Regions from separate parts of the Paenibacillus sp. J22P15 genome, predicted to be linked through region 3. Evidence: riboswitches for the same ligand, from Rfam matches in the RefSeq annotation. Region 3 holds a riboswitch; each other region holds the start of a gene.
What was found. A riboswitch is a leader RNA that binds a small molecule or an ion and turns the genes downstream of it on or off. The one in region 3 is predicted to bind cyclic di-AMP.
Positions count from the first base shown of each region.

Region 1: linked by a shared signal. The riboswitch ahead of AC0YN6_RS22615 (TrkH family potassium uptake protein) and the one ahead of AC0YN6_RS09425 (hypothetical protein) in region 3 are both predicted to bind cyclic di-AMP.
Region 2: linked by a shared signal. The riboswitch ahead of AC0YN6_RS27355 (C40 family peptidase) and the one ahead of AC0YN6_RS09425 (hypothetical protein) in region 3 are both predicted to bind cyclic di-AMP.
Region 4: linked by a shared signal. The riboswitch ahead of AC0YN6_RS26700 (ubiquitin-like domain-containing protein) and the one ahead of AC0YN6_RS09425 (hypothetical protein) in region 3 are both predicted to bind cyclic di-AMP.

Region 1 is NZ_JBWDNT010000014.1:111,914-116,254, reverse strand. Features, by position in the region: gene uvrC (excinuclease ABC subunit UvrC) at 1-872, shown strand, start outside; gene AC0YN6_RS22620 (CPBP family intramembrane glutamic endopeptidase) at 838-2,466, opposite strand; cyclic di-AMP (ydaO/yuaA leader) riboswitch at 2,712-2,915, shown strand; gene AC0YN6_RS22615 (TrkH family potassium uptake protein) at 3,007-4,341, shown strand, end outside.
Region 2 is NZ_JBWDNT010000025.1:32,790-37,130, forward strand. Features, by position in the region: gene AC0YN6_RS27340 (M1 family metallopeptidase) at 1-927, shown strand, start outside; gene AC0YN6_RS27345 (hypothetical protein) at 955-1,770, shown strand; gene AC0YN6_RS27350 (copper amine oxidase) at 1,897-2,481, shown strand; cyclic di-AMP (ydaO/yuaA leader) riboswitch at 2,898-3,050, shown strand; gene AC0YN6_RS27355 (C40 family peptidase) at 3,054-3,503, shown strand; gene AC0YN6_RS27360 (cryptochrome/photolyase family protein) at 3,694-4,341, shown strand, end outside.
Region 3 is NZ_JBWDNT010000003.1:230,820-235,160, reverse strand. Features, by position in the region: gene kdpB (potassium-transporting ATPase subunit KdpB) at 1-837, opposite strand, end outside; gene kdpA (potassium-transporting ATPase subunit KdpA) at 856-2,535, opposite strand; gene AC0YN6_RS09430 (potassium-transporting ATPase subunit F) at 2,554-2,631, opposite strand; gene AC0YN6_RS09425 (hypothetical protein) at 2,755-3,153, opposite strand; cyclic di-AMP (ydaO/yuaA leader) riboswitch at 3,272-3,441, opposite strand; cyclic di-AMP (ydaO/yuaA leader) riboswitch at 3,533-3,730, opposite strand; gene AC0YN6_RS09420 (hypothetical protein) at 4,170-4,341, shown strand, end outside.
Region 4 is NZ_JBWDNT010000023.1:57,372-61,712, forward strand. Features, by position in the region: gene AC0YN6_RS26700 (ubiquitin-like domain-containing protein) at 1-921, opposite strand, end outside; cyclic di-AMP (ydaO/yuaA leader) riboswitch at 1,172-1,353, opposite strand; gene AC0YN6_RS26705 (TatD family hydrolase) at 1,538-2,311, opposite strand; gene AC0YN6_RS26710 (HD domain-containing protein) at 2,329-3,627, opposite strand; gene AC0YN6_RS26715 (AbrB/MazE/SpoVT family DNA-binding domain-containing protein) at 3,898-4,152, shown strand; gene rsmI (16S rRNA (cytidine(1402)-2'-O)-methyltransferase) at 4,282-4,341, opposite strand, start outside.

The DNA.
Region 1 (4,341 bases), on a different contig from region 3:
CTGCTTCTACGCACGCTGACGATGTCATTGCCTCGCTGCACAGCTGGCTGAAGGTTAAGGTGCTTATGCCGCAGCGCGGACGCAAGAGTGAGGTCGTCACGATGGCCATCGATAATGCGAAAGTAATGCTGGATGAGAAATTCAGACTCATTGAGCGAGATGAGGAACGAAGCGTCAAAGCGTCAGAATCGCTTGCAGGCTGGCTTGGACTGGATGAGGTGCGTCGAATAGAAGCATTCGATAACTCTAATATTCAAGGCACGAACCCCGTTTCGGCAATGGTCGTTTTCACCGATGGCAAGCCTGACCGCAAGGAGTATCGCAAATACAAGGTAAAAACCGTACAAGGGCCTGATGATTACGAAACGATGCGTGAGGTAATACGGCGTCGCTACGAGCGTGTGGTGAAAGAGGAGTTAGTACCGCCGGATTTGATCGTAGTCGATGGCGGCAAGGGACAAATATCGGCTGCGCTTGATGTGCTTGAGAATGAGCTGGGCTTAAACATTCCAGTATGCGGTCTTGTGAAGGATGCGAAGCATAAGACGGCGCAGCTAATGACTGGAGACCCTGCTGAGATTGTTCCTCTTCCGCGGGATAGCCAAGAGTTTTATTTACTGCAGCGCATTCAAGATGAGGTGCATCGCTTTGCGATTACGTTCCACCGCGAGCAGCGAGCTAAGTCCATGGTCGAGTCGAAGCTTGATTCGATTCCAGGCATAGGGGAGAAGCGCCGCAAGCTTCTGCTTAAGCATTTTGGATCAATCAAAAAAATAAAAGAGGCCTCAGTCGAAGACTTTCGGCCTCTATCTATTGGTGATAAATTAGCTTCGCAAATTATAGCTGCTCTAGGGGAGGAGTCGTCGTCATAGACGGCTTCTTCTCTTTTTTGTGACTATAATATTTGATTACAAATGCGATCAGCACCGGCAGTACGGAGAAGAAGACGGCTGAAATAATATTCGGCGCAGTCCCGATTGTAAGCAAGGATAGGCCAACTGCAACGCTGTTAAAGATCGCATGGGTGAACATCGCTGTAATGAAGCCGTACCTGACAAATATAAAGCTGAACAGCAGTCCGATAATCATTAATTCGAACAATCTCGTCGTGGATGGATAGAACGGATACATCACATGCCCCAGCGCCCAGAAGAAGGTCGGCAGAATGGCCGCTGCAAACGTGTTTTTGAACCATTTGCGGAATAAGCCGATACCGAAAAAACGAAACACGGCTTCCTCGCCGATTGCAGCTGCCCAAGCAAGTACTGGCATCAGCCATAAAATACCCATGTTGTAAGGGGATTGGGTAGCGTCTGAAGTTTCCCAAGTGCCGATCACCAGCTTCAGTGCGATAAAGATAACGGATTGAATAGCGAACAGGATGATCGCGAATAAATACGACAAGCCCATGCTGCGCCAAACGTAATCGCCATATCCCTTCTGTCCGAAGCGCGGCCACAATGAGCGGCCCTGCGCCTTCCAGAGACCGTCACCCGCAACGATAGATATATAAATGGATCCAGCCATCGGAATCGCTAGTAAAACACTGACAACGGCTGTGATCGTAGCTGTCGGACCTGCCATGTCAGTTTCACCGAGCGTGGACCGAATACCATCGATTACGTTAAGATTCATGATGATATAAGTGATTAAATAAACGATAGTCAGAATGTAGCCGTATTTGAAGGAAGTATATTTCCGATACAGCACCGCATAAATGATGGCTAAGACGAACAGCACGAAGCTCATAAACAGATAACCGATCGAGGTCAGGTATTCTGCTATTTTATCTTGCTTCTCTACATATTTAATGTAATCATCTGGAGCAATAAACGATGGTTTATATTTGCTGATGACAATTCGATCATTAACGGTTAGAGCGTCAACAAGGAGTGTAAGCTTAGCATCCTTAATGGTATAACCCGCAGGAGGTTGGGCTTGCCAATCACCATTTGGAAGTATTTGACTGCCTATAAATTCAACGCCGCTGAATTTATTTGCAGTTAGAAAAGCGATAGCTTCCTTCGTTTTCTCCGTGCCAGACAACGGCTGCCCTTTAATCTTTAGGTTCCAAGATACAATCTTACCGCTTTGCATATGTACGTATACGAAACCGCTGTCGCCGCCTGCGAATTTCAAGTCGACCTGATACGTATCAGTAGGGAAATTGGGATCGTATTTATCAGAGTATGTTTTTATCAACTCATGTTTGGATAGGTAGCCGTTCATGAGCTTATCGGTTTGATGTACCGCTTTAGCCGATTTCACCTTTAGACCCGTTTGTTTCTCAGCAAATGCGGATGCTTGATCCTCTGCTGCTGATTTTTCAATGACTTTGGTGTTTAATTCACCAGAGGAGATAGACACGATCATCGGTACAATTTGAACGGCTGCATAAATGATAAAGCAAGCAACAGCTGCCCATATAAAACGTTTCCATTCGCGGGGTTTAATAGAGTCAATCATAGGTTCACCTCAACTGTCTTTAATATGAGTAGTTCATTTCAATACCTTAACATACAAATCCCTATATTATCCAATGGAAATGACCATTTACTTTCAAAATAATGCGAAATAACGATGTCCAGCAAGCTAACAGCATGCTGCTTCGTCCCATTGCCCGTATTTGGTCCAAAATCGTCCTGTTTGTCGCAAACGTCACCTTTATATCGAGAGCGGTTAGGGATTATAATCGTTAACGTCATACTAATTGCATAGCACAGCCGAATTTCCGAAGGAAATCGGGGGAACCATAAAGTTGTCCAAATGGATGAACCAGCAGAGAGCAAAGCTATTCATACATTGGCGACGTGGGGTGAATTTTAGCGGTGGAATTTAACTTCTTCCGCTGAATAGGGCTGCCTGTTCAGGCCCGAATCCGTCAGCTAACCTCGTAGGCATATTGGAACAGGACTCATTGCACTGAGCACTTTGAGATTCCAGTGCTTTTTTTTATGCTTAAAAACAGAAAATGACTAAAAAACATATCGAAAAGAAGGCAAAGGAATGAAGGTCAATTTGAATGTTCTGAAGTGGTCGCCCCCTCGAATTCTGGTCAGTGGATTCGCACTTATTATTTTACTTGGGGCCTTATTATTATCCATGCCGTTTGCATCGGTGAGCGGTGAGCGGCTGCCTTTTATAGATGCGCTATTTACGGCTACTTCGGCTACTTGTGTAACTGGGCTAGTCGTTGTGGATACGGGAACCTATTTCTCCATCTGGGGCCAGATCATATTGATGTGTTTGTTCCAGCTTGGCGGTCTAGGATTTATGACGATGGCAACGCTAATAGCACTCGTGTTTCGCAAAAGAATTTCATTGCGTGAGCGGCTGCTGCTGCAAGAATCGATGAATCAGTCGAGTATGGAAGGCATCGTGCGTTTAATTAGGCGAGTAATTGTTTATTCATTAACGATAGAGCTTATTGGGGCTGCGTTGTTCGCCTCACGGTTTGCATTCGATATGCCGCTAGGCAAAGCGATCTATTTCGGAGCATTCCATGCGGTTTCATTATTCAATAATGCTGGTTTTGATATTTTTGGACATTATCGCAGCTTGACCTTATATGTATCCGACCCAGTCGTCAATATTACAGCCATGATGCTTATCATATCGGGCGGTCTTGGTTTTGTCGTCATGTCCGACCTAATGGAATTCCGCAAAAAACGGAAGCTGTCGCTGCATAGTAAGGTTGTTCTGTCGATGACGGGAACATTGATCGCAGTGGGAGCTTTGGTCATATTTATTTTTGAATTTTCGAATTCGAAGACGCTGGGCTCTTTAGACTGGGGCGGTAAAATATGGTCTTCGCTCTTCCAAGCGGTTACGCCGAGAACAGCAGGAGCCAATACGCTTGATTACACAGCTATAAGGCAAGCTACAATGTTTTTTACTATTATATTAATGTTTATCGGAGCATCGCCCGGGTCAACGGGGGGCGGAATCAAAACAACAACCTTCGCCACGTTAATCGGTGCTGTAATTGCAATGATTAGGGGACGAGAGGACATCGTGCTTTTTCGTTACAGGCTGGGTAAGGACCGCATTTTTAAAGCGCTGACGATTACTTTAATCTCATTAGCGCTTGTCATTGTAGTAACGATGATTTTATCGATGACGGAAGAACAAGCCTTCATTATGTTATTGTTTGAAGCAACATCAGCGTTTGGAACGGTAGGCTTATCGGTAGGGGTTACCCCGGAGCTGAGTATCGTTGGAAAAATAGTTATATCTTTAACCATGTTTGTTGGAAGGCTCGGACCCTTGACGTTAGCATACGCACTTGGGCCTCGTACAGAAAAAGAGTTATTCCGGCATCCAGAAGGCAAAATAACGATT
Region 2 (4,341 bases), on a different contig from region 3:
TATCCTTATAGTACCCTGTCCATTGTTGTTCCACCCAAGGGCGCAAATGGCGCTGGCGGCATGGAATATCCAACGCTCATCACCGCTTTCGCCGCAGAAAGCGATAACCCCGGCTACGATCTAGAGCGTACGGTCGTGCACGAGATTGGACACCAATATTGGTACGGCATGGTCGCCTCCAATGAGTTCGAGGAGGCATGGCTCGACGAGGGCTTTACGTCTTATGCCGAGGACAAAGTCATGGAGGCTGCATATGGTTTAGAGCCAAACCTGCGGATAGAAGCCAGCTATATGACCGATCCTGCACCGCTCAAGCAGCCATCTTGGGCATATGCCAGCCACTCGCAATACGCCGAGAATGTTTATATGCGAGCAAAGCTTGTGCTGATTGGCATCGAGAATCAAGTAGGCTCACGAACGATGCAGAAAATTTTACGTACCTATTTCCAGAAGTTTAAGTTCAAGCATCCATCTACCGCAGATTTTCAGCGTGTCGTCGAACAAGTCACCAAGGCAAAATGGCATAATTACTTCAGCCAATATGTGTATAACAATCAAATGGCTGACTTCTCGATTGAATCCATACGTGTACACCCGGTTGACCAAGATGGTGAAAAAATGTATGAATCTATCGTGCTTGTGAAGAAAAACGGCGGCAGCAATGGCGAGATTAAGGTCGTGATGAAGTTCACTGACGGCGCCCAAGTCACAAAGGTTTGGGATACCGAGGAATCACACATGCAATATAAACAGCTGCATTCCGCTCCGCTTGAGTGGGCTGTCATTGATCCAAGCTACAGCAATGTACTCGACAATAAGCTCATTAACAACTACATGCAGGCTCAGCTCCCAGAGGATAAACGTACGAGATGGAGCCTCGGCGTTGTCCAACTAATCGAAGGACTGCTCGGGTCGTTGAGCTGGTAAGTAATTGCGTTCAAGGAGCGATAAACAATGAAGATACATTTGAAGCAAGGCTGGCGGCTGGCGATCAAACATTTTCACCTTGTTATTTTATTATTTCTGTATCAGCTGCTCTGGGGATTTTTCCTCTATCGTTTCATTGATTCGGTCGTTGCACCGCTGCTGCGGAGATACCCAAGCTCCTCCCATTCAGAAACAGCTGTTCAACTCTTCATGACCGAAGCACAGTTTCAGTTGTTCAAGACTGACTTGATTAATCCGTATGTGTGGACGCTGGGCGGTCTTCTGGTTGCCCGAATGCTGGTCACACCCTTATTAAATGCCGGTCTATTCTATTCCCTTAATCAGAGTAGATCGGAGGGAGGAACACGGTTTCTGGAGGGTATCCGGAAAGCTTGGAAGCCCGTTGTTCTGCTTTACTGGATTGAGGTTGTCTTATCAATGGCACCGGCTTGGTATGTGCTCCCACGTTCACTCGACGCACTTCTAGAGAGCGGGTCCACTCCAGAGCTGCTGCAAACGGTACTGCCTGGCGCCCTGCTCTGGCTGCTGTGGGGCACGGTGCTTCATCTATTATTTCTTTCCATGCAATTTGGCGCTGCATCAGGTGAAGGGGTGTTTCGTTCCTTATGGCGTGCTCTACGCAACTTTCTCTCTTACGCAGCCATCTCACTCATCATGTGGGGGATCGGAGCCGCTGCCGGGCTTGTCGTGACCAGTGTCTCAATGCTGTGGGCCGGATTGTTCGCGCTCATCCTGCATCAGGGCTATCATCTCATTCGAACATTAATGAAGGTTTGGACGATAGCCTCACAATATGATCTCCTGCAAACGAAACAAATTTAACAGGAAATAACCTTCGTTCCACACTATTCTGTGTGTGCGAAGGTTTTTTTTCGGCTGACCGCAACTAAATGATGGTATTTTTGTATAAATAACTGAAAGAAAATCAAAATTGGGGGACTTTCACAAATGATGCGTAAAAGACTAATTATTATATCCATGGTATTGCTCTTATCGGGCGGTTCATTGGTTGCAGCGGACAAACTATTTCAAAGAGTAACGCTCCTTTATAATAATACGCAATCTACCGATGAAGCTGTAGTTGTAGATGATAAGGTATATATCAGTATCCGTTCTTTGAACGACTATCTTCAAGCCTTTGTCCAGTACAAGAGCAATGATAAGAAGCTGATTATTCAGAAGCCCAATGTACACATGTTTCTAATGAACGAGAAACGAACCATGTTCGGGCAGGTTGATAAAGGCAGCGTTCAGAAATTTATGGTGCAGGCCCAAATCGATAATTTAAATATGACCATTTCAGAATTCAAAGTTACCATCGTTGACCCTAATGATAAAGAAACTTCAATTGATAGCCGCAGCCAGGACGATAATGATTTTAAAGAATTCGTTGAAAAAGACACCTTTTGGTTCAGCTCCAAACTATTCTCCTACGACTTCAAATATGCAGGGAAATACAAGGTACAGTTCTGGATGAAGCAGAAAAACAACGATCCGCAGCTCATTTCCGAAAAAGTTATCACCGCAAAATAAATTTCTTCTCCATCATCCAAGGAGGTTGTTCTCAGGAACAGCCTCCTTTGTCTATTCTTGTTGCTTAATTCACAGCAGTCCATCGCCTTGCTGAATCCGCTCTTATTCCCGAGTAAAATAGATGAGATTTTTCTAATTTTCGGCTAATATTATGGCGAAATTCCGCTGTATACGGAGCTTCAAGCTAGTCCTTGCGATTTAATACCAAGGGGACAAATCGGTATATTTTACACAACATCCACATAATTAATGAAATTGACTCCTTGCATTTAGTTAGAAAGCACTATTACCTTTTGTTTATATTACACAAAGAACGGATAAACGAACCTAAATGTCAAAAGGTTACATGAGAATTATTAGAAATTGCCGCTAAAGGCAGGAGATCATTGAAAATAATCGAATTACCTTCAAGAGCAATAAAAAAACTGCCTAATTCCCTATTGGGATACGGGGGAACCACTTTGGGTGAATTGATTCCGACGTTTGTGTATTTGCAAACGCCTGAGGAATCATAGGGAGCCTTCAACCGAACCCCACAGCTAACCTCGTCGGCATTGGAAGGAGTTTCACAATTGAAAAAGTTTACCTCAATACTCCTGGGTCTCGTTCTCGTACTTGCTTTCCAAGCGGGAAGCGCTTTCGCAGACTCAAAACTAAACGGAATTGTCGATGATCTTATCGGTACTCCGTACAAAAGCGGCGGGACGACGTCGAGGGGCTTTGATTGCTCCGGCTTCACGAGCTATGTGTTCGAGAAAATGGGCATTGATCTTACACGTACTTCTGGCTCGCAAGCAAAAGAAGGTACAAAGGTCGCTAAGACTGACCTCATTCCGGGAGACCTTGTGTTCTTCGACACAGTTGGCGGCAACAACAGCGCCATATCCCATGTTGGCATTTACATAGGAGACGGTAAGTTTGTACATTCGTCCTCTAGCAGAGGCGTTGTAACAGACAAACTTAACTCCGATTACTATGAAGGACGGTATGTTACTTCTCGTCGTATCATGGATGCTAATTAATAACAAGCCAACATTGAAGTGAAATAGAGCAACCTAATCCCTCTCCTTGAGGGTTGAACGGGTAGACTCATCAAGCAAAGCCGCAGTTATTTGTCCTCTGACGACAAATAACTTGCGGCTTTGCTGTTTCAATCTACGCTGCATAACGACCGTTCATAGCTGCTTTTTTTTAGGGAAGGAGCTGTACCTGATGTACTTGTTTATTCATCGTAAGGATTTGCGTGTTGCAGATTTGCGCGCTTTTGATTATTTAAGAAAAAGAGATATGCAGGGCATTCATTTGCTAATTATAGATCCTATTCTAATAGGTGACGGTCGTTTAACAAGTCATAGCGGCCGAAATTTCATGGCGCAAGCCGCCTCACTGCTGGACAGCTACTCGAGTGCAAGAAAGGAACTTCATGTGCTGTATGGAGATCCTGTCACTATTACTGAGGCTTTGCTGCAGTCGCATCCCATTGAAGAGGTTATCGTCCACTCAGACTATACACCCTATGCGCGTTCCCGCGATGAGCAGCTTAAGCTGGCAACACATGGTTTAGGTCGGCGCTGGACGTCTATTGCGGATTCTCCGCTTGCTGATTTAAACGCGTTCCCAACGTTTGCTCGGAGATCCGAGCCTTACAAGGTATTTACGCCCTTCTACCGCATGTGGAGCAGCTTCATGCTGGAATGTTATAGTCCAGCGAGCCAAACGACGTTAGATGAGCTTACCACCATAAGTGAAATCAATACCAAGGTCGCACTTACTTTTACCTTGCCAGAAGCCGTTTCTTGCGCACTTGGCGGTACACACGTACAAGGTTCACCAAAAGCGTCAGCTAAACTGGATCGATTC
Region 3 (4,341 bases):
AACTCTGTCCATTCCAGCAATACCGATTGCCGATAACAGACCGCCGATGGTCGTCGGTATCAGACATACAAGCAATGCGATTAATACCGGAATTTCTAATTTGATATCCAAATAGTTAGCGATAGGAGCCAGAGTCACAACAACGATCAAAAATATAATGGTTAAACTCGTCAATAGTGTGTTCAGCGCGATTTCATTAGGTGTTTTTTGACGCTTGGCACCTTCAACGAGTGCAATCATCCGATCAATGAATGACTCTCCGGGATCGCTTGTCATGCGCACCTTAATTTGATCGCTCACAACCCTTGTGCCGCCTGTTACAGAGCTGAAATCTCCCCCTGCTTCTTTAATGACCGGTGCTGATTCGCCCGTAATGGCTGATTCATCTACTGAAGCAAGTCCTTCAATAACCTCGCCATCGCCTGGAATCATTTCGCCTTGTGAGACGACGAAGATATCTCCTTTACGAAGCTCTGTTGATGATACGACTACAATGTTGCTGCCGACCAGCTTATTCGCACTCATCTCTTGCTTTGATTTTTTGAGTGAGTTCGCTTGCGCCTTGCCCCGGCCCTCAGCTATCGCTTCAGCAAAGTTTGCGAATAACAGCGTAAAGAGCAAGATGAAAAATACGGTAATATTAAAACCTATGCGCTCTTGTGAATGAAAGTATTGTGGAAATATAGTCATTAGCAGTACGATAACCGTACCAACCTCAACAACAAACATGACAGGGTTTTTCATCATCACTACTGGATTTAATTTAACAAAGCTATCGATTACGGCACGTTTAACCGCATCTGCCGACAGCAGCTTATTCGTCTTATTTCTATTCATTATCATTCACCTCATCCGTTAGCGGAGTGTCAAATATTCTGCAACCGGCCCAAGCACGATGACCGGCAAAAAGGTTAAAGCACCAATCAATAGAACAGTTCCGATTAGTAATCCTGTGAAAAGTCCATTATCCGTACGGAACGTACCGATCGTTTCCGGGACAGGCTGCTTACGTACAAGAGAACCTGCAACCGCCAGCATAGCAATCATGGATATATAGCGACCGATCAGCATGACAAGTCCAGTGCTTATATTCCAGAAAGGTGTATTGTCGCCTAATCCCTCAAAACCGGAACCATTATTCGCCGCCGAGGACGTGTATTCATACAGCACTTGGCTTATTCCATGAAAGCCAGCGTTTGTTATCGCTGCCGTACCCAAATCCGACATTAATGCGATGGCGGTGGGCACCAATATAATGAAGGGATGAACCAATATCGCTATTGCAATGAGTTTCATTTCACGCGGCTCTACTTTTCGTCCAAGAAACTCTGGCGTTCGTCCAACCATCAATCCGCATATAAACACAGCTAGAATGGCGTACATAAGCATATTGATAAGCCCTACACCCTTGCCTCCAAAGACGACATTCAGCATCATTTCAGCAAGCGGAACCAATCCGCCTAGCGGTGTTAGGGTGTCATGCATATTGTTGACAGTACCCGTCGTTGCTGCAGCCGTCACCGTTGTAAACAGAGCCGATTGTGCAATACCGAATCTTACTTCCTTCCCCTCCATGCTTCCTTGCGAAGCATCGATGCCTAATGCGTTCATTGCTGGATTACCTGTTTTCTCGGACGCGTAAGCAAGGCTAAGAAAGACGAGAAACAGAATCATCATCGCTGAGAATACTACCCAGCCTTGCTTTTTGTTTTTGGCGAACAGACCAAATACATACGGCAGCGACGCCGGAAGCGCCCACATGGACAAGATTTGAATGACATTCGTTAATGGATTCGGATTTTCAAATGGGTGAGCAGAGTTGACTCCAAAAAATCCGCCGCCATTTGTCCCCAAATGTTTAATCGATTCGAGCGAAGCGACAGGACCAATGGCTATTTGCTGCACGGCTCCCTCAAGCGTCTTAACTGTGAATGTCGGATCAAGCGTTTGGGGTACTTGAAGCGCGACAAGCACAAGCGTAATAATGAAGGATAGTGGAAGGAATATCCTCGTGTGTGCTTTGACAAAATCTTCGAAGAAATTTCCGATCGTAGTCCCTTTACTCGTCATCCCGCGAACAAATGCGATCGCAACCGAGAAGCCAGTCGCCGCAGATGTGAACATCATCATCATAATGACAGCCATTTGCGAGAAATAAGATAAGGCGCTTTCCCCGCTGTAATGCTGCAGGTTCGTATTCGTCATAAAGCTGATGATCGTGTTGAAGGTGAGCGTCGGCTCCATGCCCGCCATACCGTTCGGATTAAATGGAAGCGCGTTTTGCAAGCGCAGAATGAGATAACTGAAGGCGACTAAAATAAGATTGGTTGCGACAAAGCTGAGCGCATATATTTTCCAACTCATACCTTCTCGTTTCTTAAGTCCGATTAGACTGAAGATGACCCGCTCCGGTCCGCCAAATACTTTGTCTAACCGATTGTGTTCATTCGAGAATACATGATAGACATAAGTACCAAGCGGCTTTACTAGCAGCACAAGAACTGCAATGACGATAAGCAATTGTAAAATATCCATCTTGTAAATCCCCCTTTATTAAAACTTCTCCGGATGAATTAAGGCATAAATTAAATAAACGAAAACAAATATGGCCGCTATCGCTATGATAGTCATTCGCCCTCGCCCCCTGTTTGCTCAATAACGTTGCTGCACCAAGTTAAAAACCCGTAAAATAATCCGAAGCATGCTAGCAGCGCACCGATCATATAAAAATCCTGCATGTAAATCCCTCCTGCATTATTTGTTGCTTAATAGAAAACCGACTTCACCGGTATGAGAGAAAACGATATGGTCCGCTCCGAGTCCTTTATAAATAGCTCGCGGATTCCACTGCTGAGTGATGACGTAAATCGACTTTGAAGTCCACGCTCTGCAGCACTGTACAAAGCGGCAGCTAAGCGCCAAGCTGCTTTCGAATATGAATACCTCACGGATGTTCAGAAAAGGAGTATTCCAGCTTTGGCGATCATTCGTATTTACATACATGACATTGTTGATACCTCGCTTGCGGAGCTGTTTATCCTCCTGCTTGCTATTTGTCAGCACTATAAAATTTAGTTGATGGAACTGTAAAGTTCGTATAAATGAGTGGCTAGCCTCGCTCAGCCCTGCAACGATAATATGATCTTCTTGCAACCTGCTTCTCCTCCATATGGTAAAAAAGGCAACAAAAAAGAAGCCTTGGGATAAGAGGAACTTTTCCCGCGGCTTCTTTGCCCGCAGCTGAATAAGCCGCAGGAAGCACGATGGCTGTTGCCTCTCTCGAGTGCGCTTACGAGGTTAGCTGTCGGATTCGGGCCTTGAGAGTTGCCCTACGCTTGTTAAATAACAAGCGATTCACCCCATGAAGCGAAGCGTGTTTGCACACGAATCGTTCGTTGGTTCCCCCGTTCCTGCTGCTGCAGGACTCAGCGTGATGAAACATTTATAGCAGCCGCCCCTTTTTCGGGCAGCACAAAACCGCAGAGGCCTATGACACTCTGCGGTCGAAGTTAATCGATCACAAGCTTCATCATTCCTCTCTCGTTCCACGCTTACGAGGTTAGCTGTCGGATTCGGGCGGTGAGAGTCGCCCTACTTTACCGGTATCCATGGCACCTGTCAAAGATTCACCCCTGCTTTGCGTTTGTCCGACTCTCACATCGAACATGCGCATCGCGTCATTATTGGTTCCCCCGCTTCCGCTTTCACGGAAACTCAGCGATCAGTAAATCGAAACTTATTTATAAATCCTGTATCGAATATTACTCCTCGCTATAAGTACTGTAAAGGCAGTCCACTGGCTAATTTAGACAATTTCAGACTTGCAGAGCGATTCGCAACGCTTACATTCATTTCGATCTCTTGATTTCTCACTATCTCTCTGTTTTACTCTTATTTTCAAAAATAGCGTTATCCCTCATCCCAACGTTTTCATGCGTGAATAATCAGATTTCTCCAAAACCTAGAATCAAAGAGCATGAACGAGAATTTCAAAGAATTAACCCTTTTTTACTGACATAACGAATAGATTCCATTTAATATGACCAATGGTTGCCTTTTCACGATATACCACAGTTTTACAATTATGCGTTTCAGGCTTACTATAGACGGCAAGCCAATATGGCTGACTATTACCTTTGAATGATGCAAATTGAGGAGAGATCTCATTGATGTCCACGCCACTTGAAGTGCCCTTACTCAGCTTGGATAACCATTCCGCAGCTCTTATTGAAATTAAACGAATTCAAATGTTTGTGATTCCTTATTCCATGCCTGAATGGAATGGCTATCGTGTTTGTCTGCGACTTTCGACAGCGCAGGGTCATGGGTGGAGCGAGTTAT
Region 4 (4,341 bases), on a different contig from region 3:
GGTCCCTGAAGCGGTAATCCCGAATTCCGGATGACTTTCATCCTTGCCTGTTGAAGATAGGCCAGCAGAATACGCAGTTAAAGTAACATTTTTCATTACTTTCTTCGCCTTAAACGTTACACCGCTCTTCGTAAGCGACGCAATGCTTTGGCTCTTATTCGAGAGAACCGATACCTTAGGCTCTTCCTTCTTCGTTCCGATGGCGACAACCTGATTAATTGCTGGTTTCTCAACAACCTTGCTGACCATCTTCTTTGAAATAAGGACTCCATCCTCGTACTGCTTCTCGACACTCTCTACGATAAGACCTTCTTTGCCGGGTTGAACGAGCTTTTGCTTACCCGCTTCCAGCGTTGGATCATCCTTCTTCACAATAGAGAATGGCATTGCACGTTCTGTCTCCGCTACCTTCTTATCGACACGAACTACCGTTACGGTCAATTCTGTATCCAATACGGTATGAAGCGGAGGTATAACTTTATCTTGACCACGAACTGGAATATGTAATTCCTCGATCGCTGCCTGCACTGTTCTCTCTGTCGTATATACAGTAGAGGTCTTGCCATCAGCCTTCACAATTACCGGTATCGCATGAGTTACCTCGATACGGTCTCCGTCCTTTATTGCCGCATTAAGCGGTATGGACACCTCATCATGTGGTCCAATTGCGATAGCTTGTTCATCCAGTAGGCGTTGCAGGACCCATTGCTTCGTTTCCACAACGGTTTCTTGTCCGTTCACTACTACGGAGACGCTTTTGACAGCCGTTCCGTACAACAACACCAAAAACATGAAAGTCATAGCGATTGAGATAGTAGCACTCAAAAGAATCAAACGCAAGTTTTCACGCTTCCATCGCAATGCGAAAGACATGCTGGATGATCGTTTCCCATGGGTGTCCTTAACCTGGATTATTCCCACTTCATCGGTCCTCCTTCATAGCCCCGCCGCCAAGTGTTACGCATGATACAACTGACGCGACTATAGTATATTGGCGTGCAAGCACGCAATCCAGTACTTCTATCAGTCCTCCCACCCCCATCTTTTATCCCTATGTCGACAAATTCCCGATTATTCGAAAATAAAAAGAAGCCGTCGACAGAGGATCTGTTTCGTGGCTTCCCGGTTAAATGATTACACTGGGATACGGCAAAATGGATGCACGAGGTTTGATCACTCTCTATAAGCGCTTGCGAGGTTAGCTGACGGGTTCGGGCAAGAGAGTCGCCCTATTCGTTACACAATGCTCATGGCAAAGGCTTCGAAATTCACCCCTGAAGAATTCAAAATACGATACATCATACCGTACATGGTTCCCCCGCTCTCCGAATGGAGATTAAGCGTAAACTGGAAATCCAATACAAAATTTTAAAGCTCTGAGTTGAATCATACCCTCATACGAGGTCAATTGTAAAGATACGATAAAAGACGATTTAAGCGAAAAAGCAGGATAAAGACGGAAAAAATTAGAGATTTTCGATATAAAAATCACTTTTTACGCGATAAAGGTCTCAATATCTCTTGATCCCTCTCGTTTTTAGACAATCCCAAAACATTTACGACCGTTTTCAGTCGTAATTGCGCCTATTTCCTCTACCGATTTGCCTAATAATTCAGCTGCTGTCTCCGCAACCAGAGAGACGAAAGATGACTCATTTCGTTTCCCTCTTAAGGGGTGAGGAGCTAAATATGGAGCATCGGTTTCGATTAAAATTCGGTCGAGCGGAACCTGTTTTAGCACCTCTTTGGGTACCCTTGCATTTTTGAAAGTTACAGGCCCTCCGAACGATATGTAGAAGTTCATATCCAGACATCGCTTAGCCGTTTCCCAGCTGCCAGAGAAGCAGTGCATGACCCCGCCAACCTCTGCCGCATTCTCCTCTTGCAAAATGCGGATAATATCCTCATGAGCATCGCGATTATGAATAACGATTGGTTTGCCTACTTTGCGAGCTAGACGAATTTGCTCACGGAATACCCTTTGTTGCACATCCCTTGGTGAAGTATCCCAGTGATAATCAAGTCCAATCTCACCGATGGCTACCACCTTTTTATGTGCACATAGACGTTCAATCCATTCCAAATCCTCTGGACGCATATCTATGCTGTCAACGGGATGCCAGCCGACAGCTGCATAAATAAAATCGTATTGCTCCGCGAGCGCCATTGTCGTCGGAATCGTTTCACGGTTGAAGCCAATATTGAGCAGCAAGTTTACACCTGCATCCTTCGCCCGCTGAATCACCTCGTCGCGATCCTCATCGAATTTACTTGAGTCTAAATGGGTATGGGTATCAAAAAGTAATGTCATGTTGATGTTAGGCTCCTTCAGTCGAGTTTAAATAGTTTTTTTATTATTTCTGGCAATAAGTGAATATTTTCTTTAAGCGGCTCTTCTGGATAATACAGATGGTATTTCCCTTGATGCAAGCCAGTAATAGAGCGAACGATGTCGGATTTGGAAGATATTTCACTGATTTCACCAAGGCGATCTAACAACAAAATCGGCGCTTTTTCTTTCTTTTCGCCATCTTTTTTATCCGGACGATAAACGTCATAAGGCAGGTCAAATGGAAAATCAATTTCCATATGGTAATCAGGGTTCATTCCTATAGAAGAGAAGCAATTGCTGATCTCATTTAATAGCTCTTCATCGGGGTTTTCAATAGTAATGTACTTATATAAATGTCGGTTCATAAACCTATCGCACAAATCGCTTAATATCGAATCCCGCTCCTCCGCCCATTCCATGAAAGCAGTCTGAACAAGCGCCTCATCCAGCTTCAAATAATCTTGTACTGTCATCGTATTTTGAAGCAGACACTTCAACTGCTTTGGCATCCACTCAAATGAATAGCCACCCACATAAAGCTCCTGCGCTCTTCGAAATATTTGACGTAGGATGATCTCTGAGCTTCTTGTAACGGGATGGAAGTAAATCTGCCAATACATTTGGTAACGAGACATCAAATAATGCTCTACTGCGTGCATCCCGCTCTCTTTGACTACAATTTGCCCTTTATAAGGACGTAATACGCGCAAGATTCGCTCTAAATCAAATGTACCGTAATTCACACCGGTAAAATAAGCATCACGGAGCAAATAATCCATCCGATCTGCATCCATTTGACTTGAAATCAGACTAACTACTATTGGCTTCGGATAGGTCTTTTGAATGACTGCTGCAACCTGAGCAGGAAATTGCTCTGATACTGCTCTCAGTACGCGATTAATTTCAGTATCCCCCAGCACGATTTTACATGTCCACTCTTCGTGATTGGTGTCGAATACCTCTTCCAAGGAGTGCGAGAACGGTCCGTGACCGACATCATGCAAAAGAGCTGCACAAAGTGAGACAAGTCTCTCCCGAGCAGGCCAATCTGGGTAACCATTGCGTTCAAATTGGGAAATAATTTTCCTAGTGATTTCGTACACACCAAGTGAATGCGAGAAACGGCTATGCTCCGCCCCATGGAAGGTCAAATAGGATGTACCCAATTGACGTATCCGCCGCAGCCGCTGAAATTCCTTCGTATTAATCAAATCCCAAATCGTTTGGTCTTGTACATATATATAATGATGGACAGGATCTTTAAAAACTTTCTCTTCTGTCAACTGTTCTTGCATTATCTCTCAACTCCTTTGTTCAAATTTTCGACACAAAAAGTGATTACTTTGTCGAATAGTGTCGTAAATTAGTTTCCAAATTGTCGAAGCTGTTGTATTCTATTACAGAGTAATATGACCGCACCAACTAGTCAAATACCTGTTAATGCAGCTAATCGGACAATAATTCCGGTTGACTAATTTGGTAAACGTTGGTACTATAGTATTCATAAAAGCAAAAACTATGTCGAACGATGACGATACGTATTTTGAGAGGGGCAATAATAGATTATGATGAAATCCACTGGTATTGTTCGTAAGGTTGATGAGCTAGGACGCGTCGTTATACCGATCGAATTGCGCCGTACACTTGGAATAGGCGAAAAAGATGCACTTGAAATTTATGTAGATGGCGAGCGCATCATGCTTAAGAAATATGAGCCTGCTTGCATCTTCTGTGGCAATGCAGAAAACGTTTCTTACTTTAAAGGAAAAATTGTTTGTCACGTTTGTTTGTCTGAAATGCCAACACCTGTGACAAAATAATAAAAATAAGTTATACTGTACTTATTAACTTGTTAATTCTAACCTTTTTTATACTCCTTGTTGCCTTCCTAAGCTTAAACCCGGCTAGGAAGGCCTTTTTTTGTCTATTTTACTATTTTCGACAGTTATCTATCTATTTACCTCATTATATACATCACGTTTAGGTAATCCCCGATCGAGCGCTACCTT